Regions from separate parts of the Salinivibrio sp. PR5 genome, predicted to be linked through region 3. Evidence: predicted binding sites of a transcription regulator. Region 3 holds the regulator's gene; each other region holds the start of a gene.
What was found. The regulator PurR, encoded in region 3, represses purine synthesis genes. The targets are predictions, from matches to a motif close to TNANGNAAACGTTTNCNTNA.
Positions count from the first base shown of each region.

Region 1: glyA (serine hydroxymethyltransferase) is a predicted target of PurR. The motif match lies at 1,158-1,177, and genes of this name have one in related genera.
Region 2: purE (5-(carboxyamino)imidazole ribonucleotide mutase) is a predicted target of PurR. The motif match lies at 1,753-1,772, and genes of this name have one in related genera.

Region 1 is NZ_MUFK01000036.1:20,240-23,495, reverse strand. Features, by position in the region: gene glnB (nitrogen regulatory protein P-II) at 1-145, shown strand, start outside; gene BZG82_RS12490 (YitT family protein) at 229-846, opposite strand; gene glyA (serine hydroxymethyltransferase) at 1,365-2,615, shown strand; gene nrdR (transcriptional regulator NrdR) at 2,799-3,248, shown strand; gene ribD (bifunctional diaminohydroxyphosphoribosylaminopyrimidine deaminase/5-amino-6-(5-phosphoribosylamino)uracil reductase RibD) at 3,245-3,256, shown strand, end outside.
Region 2 is NZ_MUFK01000028.1:1,856-5,111, reverse strand. Features, by position in the region: gene BZG82_RS10745 (DNA topoisomerase family protein) at 1-47, shown strand, start outside; gene BZG82_RS10740 (5-(carboxyamino)imidazole ribonucleotide synthase) at 44-1,192, opposite strand; gene purE (5-(carboxyamino)imidazole ribonucleotide mutase) at 1,197-1,679, opposite strand; gene hemF (oxygen-dependent coproporphyrinogen oxidase) at 1,858-2,775, shown strand; gene aroE (shikimate dehydrogenase) at 2,779-3,256, shown strand, end outside.
Region 3 is NZ_MUFK01000029.1:11,616-14,871, forward strand. Features, by position in the region: gene BZG82_RS11025 (TfoX/Sxy family DNA transformation protein) at 1-436, opposite strand, end outside; cyclic di-GMP riboswitch class I at 544-646, opposite strand; gene purR (HTH-type transcriptional repressor PurR) at 827-1,831, opposite strand; gene BZG82_RS11035 (heme ABC transporter ATP-binding protein) at 2,092-2,868, opposite strand; gene BZG82_RS11040 (FecCD family ABC transporter permease) at 2,865-3,256, opposite strand, start outside.

The DNA.
Region 1 (3,256 bases), on a different contig from region 3:
CGCGAATGATGTCGCAGAACAGTGTGTTGAAACCATCATTGATACCGCACAAACCGGTAAAATTGGTGATGGTAAAATCTTTGTCTTCGATGTTGAACGCGTGGTGCGTATCCGTACCGGTGAAGAAGACGAAGAAGCGATTTAATATCGCGAGTTGGACTAATACGGTAAGCAACAAAAAGCCAAGCGTGATGCTTGGCTTTGTTGTTTGTGTGGCGTGGTGATTGGCTACGCGCCAGGGTTGGCCGGATGCGCTTGATAACGACCCGGCTTATGATTCATCGCCAAGACTACGTTGAGCACAATCGCGCCAACCACCGACCACATCAAGAGATTGAGGTCGATGAGGAAGAAAGATAACGCCAGGATGGTACAGTCGATACCCATTTGCAATTTTCCTGCCGAGATCCCAAACTTGTCCTGACAATAAAGCACCAGTACGTTAAAACCGCCTAAGCTGGCATTGTGGCGGAAAATCATCAACATGCCGACGCCCATCAGCAAGCCACCAATGACCGCACAATAGGCGGGGGCCAACCAAGTGATTTGAAAAAAGTAGGCGATATGATCGGCCATCACGGACACCGCGCCACCGGCGAGTAAGCTACGCACAGCAAAGCGCGGGCTCATACGAAACCAAGCCATCAAATAAAACGGACAGTTACACAGAAAGTACAGGGTGCCGAAGGACAGGTCAGTAAATTGGCTGACTAACAAAGCAAGGCCAGTCGTCCCGCCGGTTAACAGTCCGGCCTGTTGCAAGAAAAACACCCCTTGTGCGACGAGAAACGCCCCAGAGGCAATGGCGATCACATCTTCTTTTAAGCTGTGTTGATATCGGCTCACACGGCTTCTCCCTACATAAACAGCAACAAAAAGTCCGCCAAAACCCAACTGGGGCGGCGGTTAAATAAGGTTAATGGGAATTGCGGGCGCGGATTTTATCGCCAAATGAGAGTAATAAAAAGTCAGCCAAGTAAATCACTGGCTGATAGGATGTCAGCAATTTGATACTCGCGTGTAAATTGTTTACAGCGCACAATCTGCATTTCTGTATGGCGGACTAATCTGGCACAACCGACGTATAAAAAAAACGGCCGATTGACACTACCTGTTGCAGTGGTTTTTTTGTAGAATGACAAACGCAGTAATGGCGGTAGCGTAAACGTTTGCGTCGGGCTTTTAAAACGCCGACCTTTCCGCCTGTTTGCCTTGGTTTAGTCACTTTAAATGTGTAAGGCGACTAACCCAAGGTGTGGTGCACTATGCCATATCAAAACCATTCGAGCTATCGGGCCAACTTGGGTACGGATAGCATTCGCTTTAAGGGTAATAGCCCGCCACCATTGAGTCAGGAGAGACAAATGCTAAAGCGTGACATGAAGATTGCGGATTACGATCCGGCACTGTTCGCAGCCATTGAAGAAGAAACGGCTCGTCAGGAAGAACACATTGAGCTGATTGCGTCAGAAAACTATACCAGCCCACGCGTCATGGAAGCGCAAGGCTCTCAACTGACCAACAAATATGCCGAAGGCTACCCCGGCAAGCGTTATTACGGCGGCTGTGAGCATGTCGATAAAGTGGAAGCTCTTGCGATTGAGCGTGCGTGTGAATTGTTTGGTTGTGAATATGCCAACGTACAACCTCACTCTGGCTCACAAGCTAACAGTGCTGTGTATATGGCGCTGCTAAACCCAGGCGATAAGGTTTTAGGCATGAGCTTGGCGCATGGTGGCCACTTAACGCACGGCTCTCCGGTCAACTTTTCAGGCAAACACTATGAAGTAGTTGCGTACGGCATTGATGAAGCGGGTAAGATTGATTACGAGCAAATGGAACAGCTCGCGCTGGAACATAAGCCGAAAATGATCATTGGTGGCTTCTCTGCCTATTCGCAAGTGGTGGATTGGAAGCGTATGCGTGAAATCGCCGACAAAGTGGGCGCTTGGTTCATGGTGGACATGGCACACGTTGCTGGTTTGATTGCAGCAGGCGTGTATCCAGATCCATTGCCGCATGCACACGTGGTTACCACCACCACCCATAAAACCCTAGCAGGGCCGCGCGGCGGTTTGATCCTGTCTAATGCGGGTGAAGACCTCTACAAAAAGCTCAACTCTGCGGTGTTCCCAGGTGGCCAAGGTGGCCCACTGATGCACGTGATTGCGGGTAAAGCTGTCGCGTTTAAAGAGGCGATGGAACCTGAGTTTAAAGCCTATCAAGCGCGCGTGATTGATAACGCGCGTGCAATGGTGAAGGGGTTCCAAGCACGCGGTTATAACATCGTGTCAGGGTCAACCGACAACCACTTGTTCTTGGTTGATTTGATTGACAAAGACATCACTGGTAAAGAAGCGGATGCTGCGCTCGGTGCCGCGAATATCACAGTGAACAAAAACAGTGTGCCGAACGATCCACGTAGCCCGTTTGTCACCTCAGGCATTCGTGTAGGGACGCCAGCGATTACACGCCGTGGCTTTACCGAGCAAGACGCTGAACAGCTCGCGCATTGGATGTGTGATGTGTTAGATAACATCAACAATGAGCAAGTGATTGCTGAAACTAAAGAAAAAGTTCAAGCCATTTGCCGCCGCCTACCGGTTTATGCGTAACCGGTAAGCGTTGTAAGTGAAACAGCAAAGGCGCCTTCAGGCGCCTTTTTTGTGCGTGGTTAGCCACCGATTCATAGCGAAATCAGCTTTGCGCACAGAATCGTTACAAACTCGCCGTTTGCAGGCTTTTTCATAATCGCAAATCGGTTACACTAACGGGATGATATTGAGGAGGCTAGCCCCATGCACTGTCCATTCTGTGGTGCAACCGACACCAAAGTGATCGATTCTCGACTCGTCGCCGATGGCCATCAAGTTCGTCGTCGTCGCCAGTGTTTGGCGTGCGCAGAACGCTATACCACGTTCGAAACGGCAGAGCTGGTGATGCCACGCATCATCAAAACCAATGGTAATCGTGAGCCTTTTGACGAAGAAAAGCTGCGCGGTGGCATTCAGCGCGCACTGGAAAAACGGCCTGTCAGTGCGGACGATATTGAAAAAGCGATCAACAGCATTAAATCACGCCTTCGCGCGACCGGTGAGCGAGAGATTAGTTCTGCCTCGGTTGGTAACTTAGTGATGGAAGCACTCAAAGAGCTCGATAAAGTGGCGTATATCCGTTTTGCCTCTGTCTATCACAGCTTTGAAGATATTCGTGAGTTCGGTGAAGAAATTGCTCGGCTGCAAAAATGAGTAACAAC
Region 2 (3,256 bases), on a different contig from region 3:
GCGCGATTCAAGGTGAATCGGCTGCAGAATCGGATAGCGAAGGCTAATCGGTTTGCGCGGCGAGAGCTAATGCCGCCGATTTCAAACCGTGAAAAGCATCATCGGGGAGGTAGCTGGCGAGACTGGCTAACTTGGTGGCAAGCGCCGCGTTCGATGTGGCCGTGACATTAATATGACCCACTTTGCGCCCCGGACGAGGCGTTTTGTTGTACCAATGCACATGGGCATCACGATAGGTCGCAAGCGGGACACTGCCTTGGCCCAAGATATTGATCATTGCCGTCGGCTGAATTAACTCGGTTGGGCCGAGGGGTAAGCCGCTGACCGCGCGCAGGTGGTTTTCAAATTGGCAACACGCGCTACCTTGCTGTGTCCAGTGACCGGAGTTGTGCACCCGAGGCGCTATCTCGTTCACCAGCAAGCTGCCGTCTACATCAAAGAATTCCACCGCGAGTACCCCCACATAGTTAAGCGCGCTGGCAATCTTTTCCAACATGTCCGCCGCCTGTGTTTGCAAGGCATGCTCATCCGGGCGCACCACAGACAAGGTTAATATCCCATCATGGTGGTGGTTTTGGGTCAGGCTATAACTGGCAAATTCACCATTCGCGCCACGCACACCAATCAGTGACACTTCTCGGTCAAAAGGGATCATGGCTTCGGCAATGATGGCTTGGCCATCGCGTTGCTCTGGCGCGGTGAGAAAGGCGTCGAGCTCGGCCCATAATGCGTGAAGATCATCGCCGTCACGATAGCGCCACTGTCCTTTGCCGTCATAACCATCCAAGGTGCTTTTGAGGACCAAGGGCGCGCCCAGTGCGTCGACCGCCTTTTCTAAATCAGCCTGTGTATACACCACACGGTACGGTGCATTGGCGACGCCTGCTTGCATCAGCAGCGCTTTTTCAATTTGGCGGTCGCCACCGGTTAGAATCGCTTGGGCACTGGGGCGTAACTTCCCGCTTTGCTCGCATTGGTGCAAGATATCAGCGGGGATATGCTCAAATTCCGCGGTAATAATATCTGCGCCGGCGATGGCCGTATTGAGGCCGTGCCCCAGTGGTTGCAGCGTCAGTGGGTGAACAATGTCGCCACTACGCACATCATAGGCGCTGACGATAAGGTTGAGCGGCGCGCCGGCCAAGGCCATCATCCGGGCCAGTTGTCCCGCGCCTAACACCAGAATATTCATGGCCTTACCCTTGTGGATTGGGTTGAGCGAGAACGGCTTCAGTTTGCGCTTGGCGAAACGCATCCACTTTTGCCATCAAGTCAGGGTCGGCCGTTGCGAGAATTTGTGCGGCAAGGAGGCCTGCATTCGCGGCGCCAGCGTCACCAATGGCAAGCGTGCCCACAGCCACACCTTTGGGCATTTGAGCAATAGAAAGCAATGAGTCCATCCCCTTTAATGCTTTTGACTGGACCGGCACGCCGAGCACCGGCAGGCTGGTGTGTGCAGCGGTCATCCCAGGCAGATGGGCGGCACCACCGGCGCCGGCAATAATCACTTTAATCCCGCGCTCGGCCGCTTGTTGGGCGTAGTTGGCAAGTAACTGTGGTGTGCGATGGGCAGAGACAATACGGGTTTCGTAAGGGATGGCAAAGTGATCCAACATAGCCGCTGCATGTGTCATGGTAGGCCAATCGGATTGCGAGCCCATGATGATACCGACAGTCATAATACGTCCTTCTTGATGACAAGCGTGAATAAGATAAGCTGAGCGTGACGCGAATTATACCCAGATTTCATCGCAAGGAAAACGTTTGCGTCGGCGGTGGGGGATGAAATTCCGTCAAGATCCCACTGCGTGGATCAGGTAAAGTACGCATATAGTCTCAGTAACAAAGGATGTGAGCGTGGCACACGGTCAATCGACAATTGATAAGCAAGCCGTGAAGGCTTTTTTCCTCCAGCTTCAAGATGATATTTGCCAACAGCTTGCGCAAGAAGATGGTCAAGCGCGTTTTATTGAAGATGCGTGGGAGCGTGAGAAAGGGGGCGGTGGCCGCAGTCGCGTCCTGCGTCAGGGCCAAGTATTTGAGCAAGCGGGAGTGAACTTCTCGCACGTATTTGGCGATCAAATGCCTGCCTCGGCGACCGCGCATCGCCCAGAGCTCGCCGGGCGCTGTTTTGAAGCCATGGGGGTGTCGTTGGTAATCCACCCTCACAACCCTTACGTGCCGACCTCGCACGCGAACGTGCGGTTTTTCATTGCTGAAAAGGAAGGCGCCGACCCTGTGTGGTGGTTTGGCGGTGGCTTTGACCTTACGCCTTTCTATCCGTTCGAGGAAGACTGCCAGCATTGGCATGAGACCGCCAAAGCCTTGTGCGCGCCCTTCGGTGATAGCGTGTACGCTGATCACAAGGCGTGGTGCGATCGCTATTTTTATCTACCCCATCGCGATGAAACCCGTGGCGTCGGCGGGCTTTTCTTTGATGATTTGAACCAGTGGCCATTCGAGCAGTGCTTTGCCTACACCCAAGCGGTTGGAAAAGGTTTTATCGATGCTTACCTGCCGATTGTACAGCGCCGCAAGGCAACGCCCTATGGTGAGCGTGAGCGAGATTTCCAGCTTTACCGCCGCGGACGCTATGTCGAATTTAACTTGGTGTATGACAGAGGCACGCTATTTGGCTTACAAAGTGGTGGGCGTACCGAATCTATTCTGATGTCGATGCCGCCGATGGCACGTTGGGAATATAATTGGTCACCCGATGAAGACGCGCCGGAAGCGAGACTCTATCGCGACTACCTTAAACCGAGGGAGTGGTAACAGATGACCGATCGTTATAGTGTGGTCGGCCACCCGATTGGCCATAGCAAGTCGCCGCAGATCCACGCCGCATTTGCGACGCAAACCCAACAAGACATCGACTATCAAGCCATTGAAGCGCCGCTCGAAGGCTTTGTGTCCAGTATGCAGGCGTTTTTTGCGCAAGGAGGGCGCGGCGCCAATGTGACCGTGCCTTTTAAACAGCAAGCGTATGAATGGGCTGATACACTGACAGAGCGTGCCCGCCGCGCCGGTGCCGTGAATACGCTGGTTAAGCAAAGCGATGGTTCCCTACTGGGTGATAATACGGACGGGGCAGGTTTGGTAACTGACTTACACTACCACCATGTGGCACTGCGCGATAAGCGCATTATGGTTGTGGGAGCAGGCGGTGCAGCAAGGGGTGTGTTGCTTCCTTTACTGGAGCAAGAGCCAGCATTGCTGATGATAGTGAATCGCACCGAGCAAAAAGCCCAGCAAT
Region 3 (3,256 bases):
GCTGCTGTAAACGTTCAGGTGTGTCAATACCGGCTTTTTTCAGCATACGCTCGGTCGCAAGCCGTAAATTAGGCAAGTCTTTTAAACGAGATGGCGTGGCTTGTTTTTTCAAAGTACGATCGCGTGTCGCGACATCCAGCGCTTCTTTGGCTTCAGTGAGCAGTTTATCTTGGTCATCCCACCAGTATTCAGGAATCGCAAAATATTTCGTCACAACGGGAAAGCCCCGCTTTTTATACACGTAGGGTGATAAGCCTTGTTTTTTTAATAGTGCTTCGTTTTCTTTTCCAGCACGTAAATGGAGAGTGTTGTTAACGACAAGTGCGAACATGGTGTCTTCACAAAAGATACCAAACCCACCAAACATTGAACGGGACTTTATACTGCCAAATTTGGCAAATAACTTCATTGCGTTCTTTAAAGCTGGTTTATCCATTTGATTAAAATCTCGATGAATTACTAATGCCTAAAAAAGACGTCATAATGTAACAAGGCAAGATCGCAGAATTGTCAACGAGCCATCAAATTTGTCAGCTTTGATATGTTGGCAACCCCGCTACCGTTGATATTTTGACATCATGTCAAATTACCGTTAGGCCGGAGGCTTTGCGTCCCATGCTTTCGCCATGGTTTGCCTTGTTCAATCGCTATTAAGCATATAATAATTAGACACCGATGTCGTCCTCTCCCATTACGCAAAGTGTGATCTTGGTTCAGGGTGGGTGTAATTGATGAGCTAGAGTAAAAGCACTACTAGACGAGTGGTCGCGTAAAAAAGCACCGCCAAGGCATTGACGGTGCTCTTCATAAAAATTTCATTAAAACATTAAGATAGTGTTTTAACTGACTGTCGACTCACTAGTGCAGGTTGCATTTCGAACACTTGCTGTTGAGTCTCGTTGTTGGCAATTCGCGCGAGCAAGAGCTTGACGGCCGTTTTGCCTAGACGGCGTTTGGGCTGGTGAATAGTTGTCAATGGTGGCGAGAAATACTCGGTGAGATCAATATTATCGTAACCAATCACCGATATATCATCTGGCACTTTCAAGCCGTGCTCGTTAAATGTACTAATGGCCGCTAATGCCATAATGTCATTAAAACAAAACACAGCGGTCGGGCGGTCTGACATTGTCGCTAATTGCTTCGCGGCAATTTGCGCTTGATCGGCTTCAAAATCTGCCTCAATCAACCAATTTTCATTTACTGGAATGTTGGCTTCTTTCAACGCGCGGAAATAACCGTTTAAACGATGCTTACAGGTATTTTTATCCATTTGGCCAGAAATGCAGCCAATCCTAGTATGACCATTATCAATAAAGTGTTTGGTAGCAAGGTAACCGCCCAATTCAGCGTTATCTTCTATACGGTCTGTATCGATATGATGACTGCCCCAATCCATCACGACCATAGGCAGATCGCGTTTTTTTTCTAATAACAGCATCAAATCTTCGTTGAGGTCAGAGCACACCACAATGAGTCCGTCGACGCGTTTTTCAGACAACATACGCAGGTAGTCGCGTTGCTTTTCAAGGTTACCCTCGGTATTGCAGAGAATCAGCGTGTAGCCTTGCTTATAGCAATAGTCTTCCACACCGTGAACCAGTTCGGCGAAAAAGGGGTTGGTGGATTTAGTCACCAACATACCCAGTGTACGTGTTGTATTACACTTCAAGCTTCGCGCCACAGCACTTGGGGCGTAGTTCAATTCTTCAACCGCTTGCCATACTTTCTCAGTCGTCTTCTCCGCGACAAAGCGGGTTTTGTTTATCACGTGCGACACCGTCGTGGTCGATACACCGGCGAGACGCGCGACATCTTTAATCGTTGCCATCTTGATTCTTCTTTGTAGTAATGCGTAGGGATCGTTACTCGCGACCTTACAGAAAAACGCCGCTGTTTCTCAGCGGCGATGTCTTTCACAATCCCGGCACATCAGACGGTTGCGAAGGTAACGAATCCGATTTCATCCATTCTCATAGCTAATCGGTTGCGCTCTCAGTTTACTTAGGTTGGCGCACACTCGCAATTGGTCTGATCAGCGAAAACGGACCAACAGGCGGTTTTGTGAGCCAGCTATGATGTATTTGTCAATTAAGACACGATCAGTGGGCAGTTATGCTCTGGGTGCGTCAATACGGTCAGAGGGTATTGGTAGATATCTGCCACTCTATCACTACTAAAACACTGCCACGGATCGCCGGATAGGACGATTCGACCTGCTTTCAGAAAATGCAGTTGATCGGCGTATTGCGCCGCCAAATTCAGGTCGTGCAACACTACGAGTACTGTCATTCCTTGGTCAGCGAGTGCTCGACAGCGCTTTAGGGTGTAATGTTGATGGGTAATATCTAAGGCCGAAGTGGGTTCATCCAGCATCAGAATCGCTTGATCCGGTGCGGTTTGTGCCAGCTGTAATGACACGCGCGCCATGTGTACGCGTTGTTTTTCACCGCCAGACAAAATCGGATACGGTCGATGAGCAAGATGGCTAATATCCCATGCCGTTAGTTGCTCGTTGGCAAGGGCCGCGATCTTTTCTCGGTTTGCCTTTAGTGGTGTCGCCCCCATCTCGACCACTTCTTGTGCGGAGAATGCAAACGTGAGCCCGCTATGTTGGGGAAGGAAGGCAACTCGTCGGGCAAATTCTTCGCCTTGCCACTGGCTTTTTGGCTGTTGCCAAAACTGCACACTGCCATGTTGATGTTTGTCGCTAATCAATTGCTTTAACAGTGTACTTTTCCCCGCACCATTCGGCCCGAGTAAAACGTGTAACTGGCCGGCAGTAAAGGCGAGATCAATCTCGCTTAGCAGTTGACGGCCGTTAAGCGCATAGCTGAGCTTGGAGATTTGAAGGGCAGAATCTGTCATTCGTGAACCACTGCTTTTCGTTGTTGAATAAGAAGCCATAGAAAGAAAGGAGCCCCCATTAGGGCGGTAATAATGCCAACCGGCAATTCGGCGGGTGCGACAATGACACGGGCAACAATGTCGGCCAAGGTCAGTAACAGGGCACCAAGAATGGCTGATAAGGGCACCAGTGTGCGATGATCCGGGCCGGCAATTAAACGTCCAATGTGTGGGATCACTAGACCCACAAAGCCGATAAGACCGGCAGCACTTACCGCAATGCCCATTCCCGCCGCGGTCACAACAATGAGTAGGCGTTTTAAATGGTGTACATCAATGCCCAAATACGCCGCTTCGTTTTCACCGAGCAAAAGGGCATTTAAGTGGCGTGCGCGCTGGTAGGCAAATA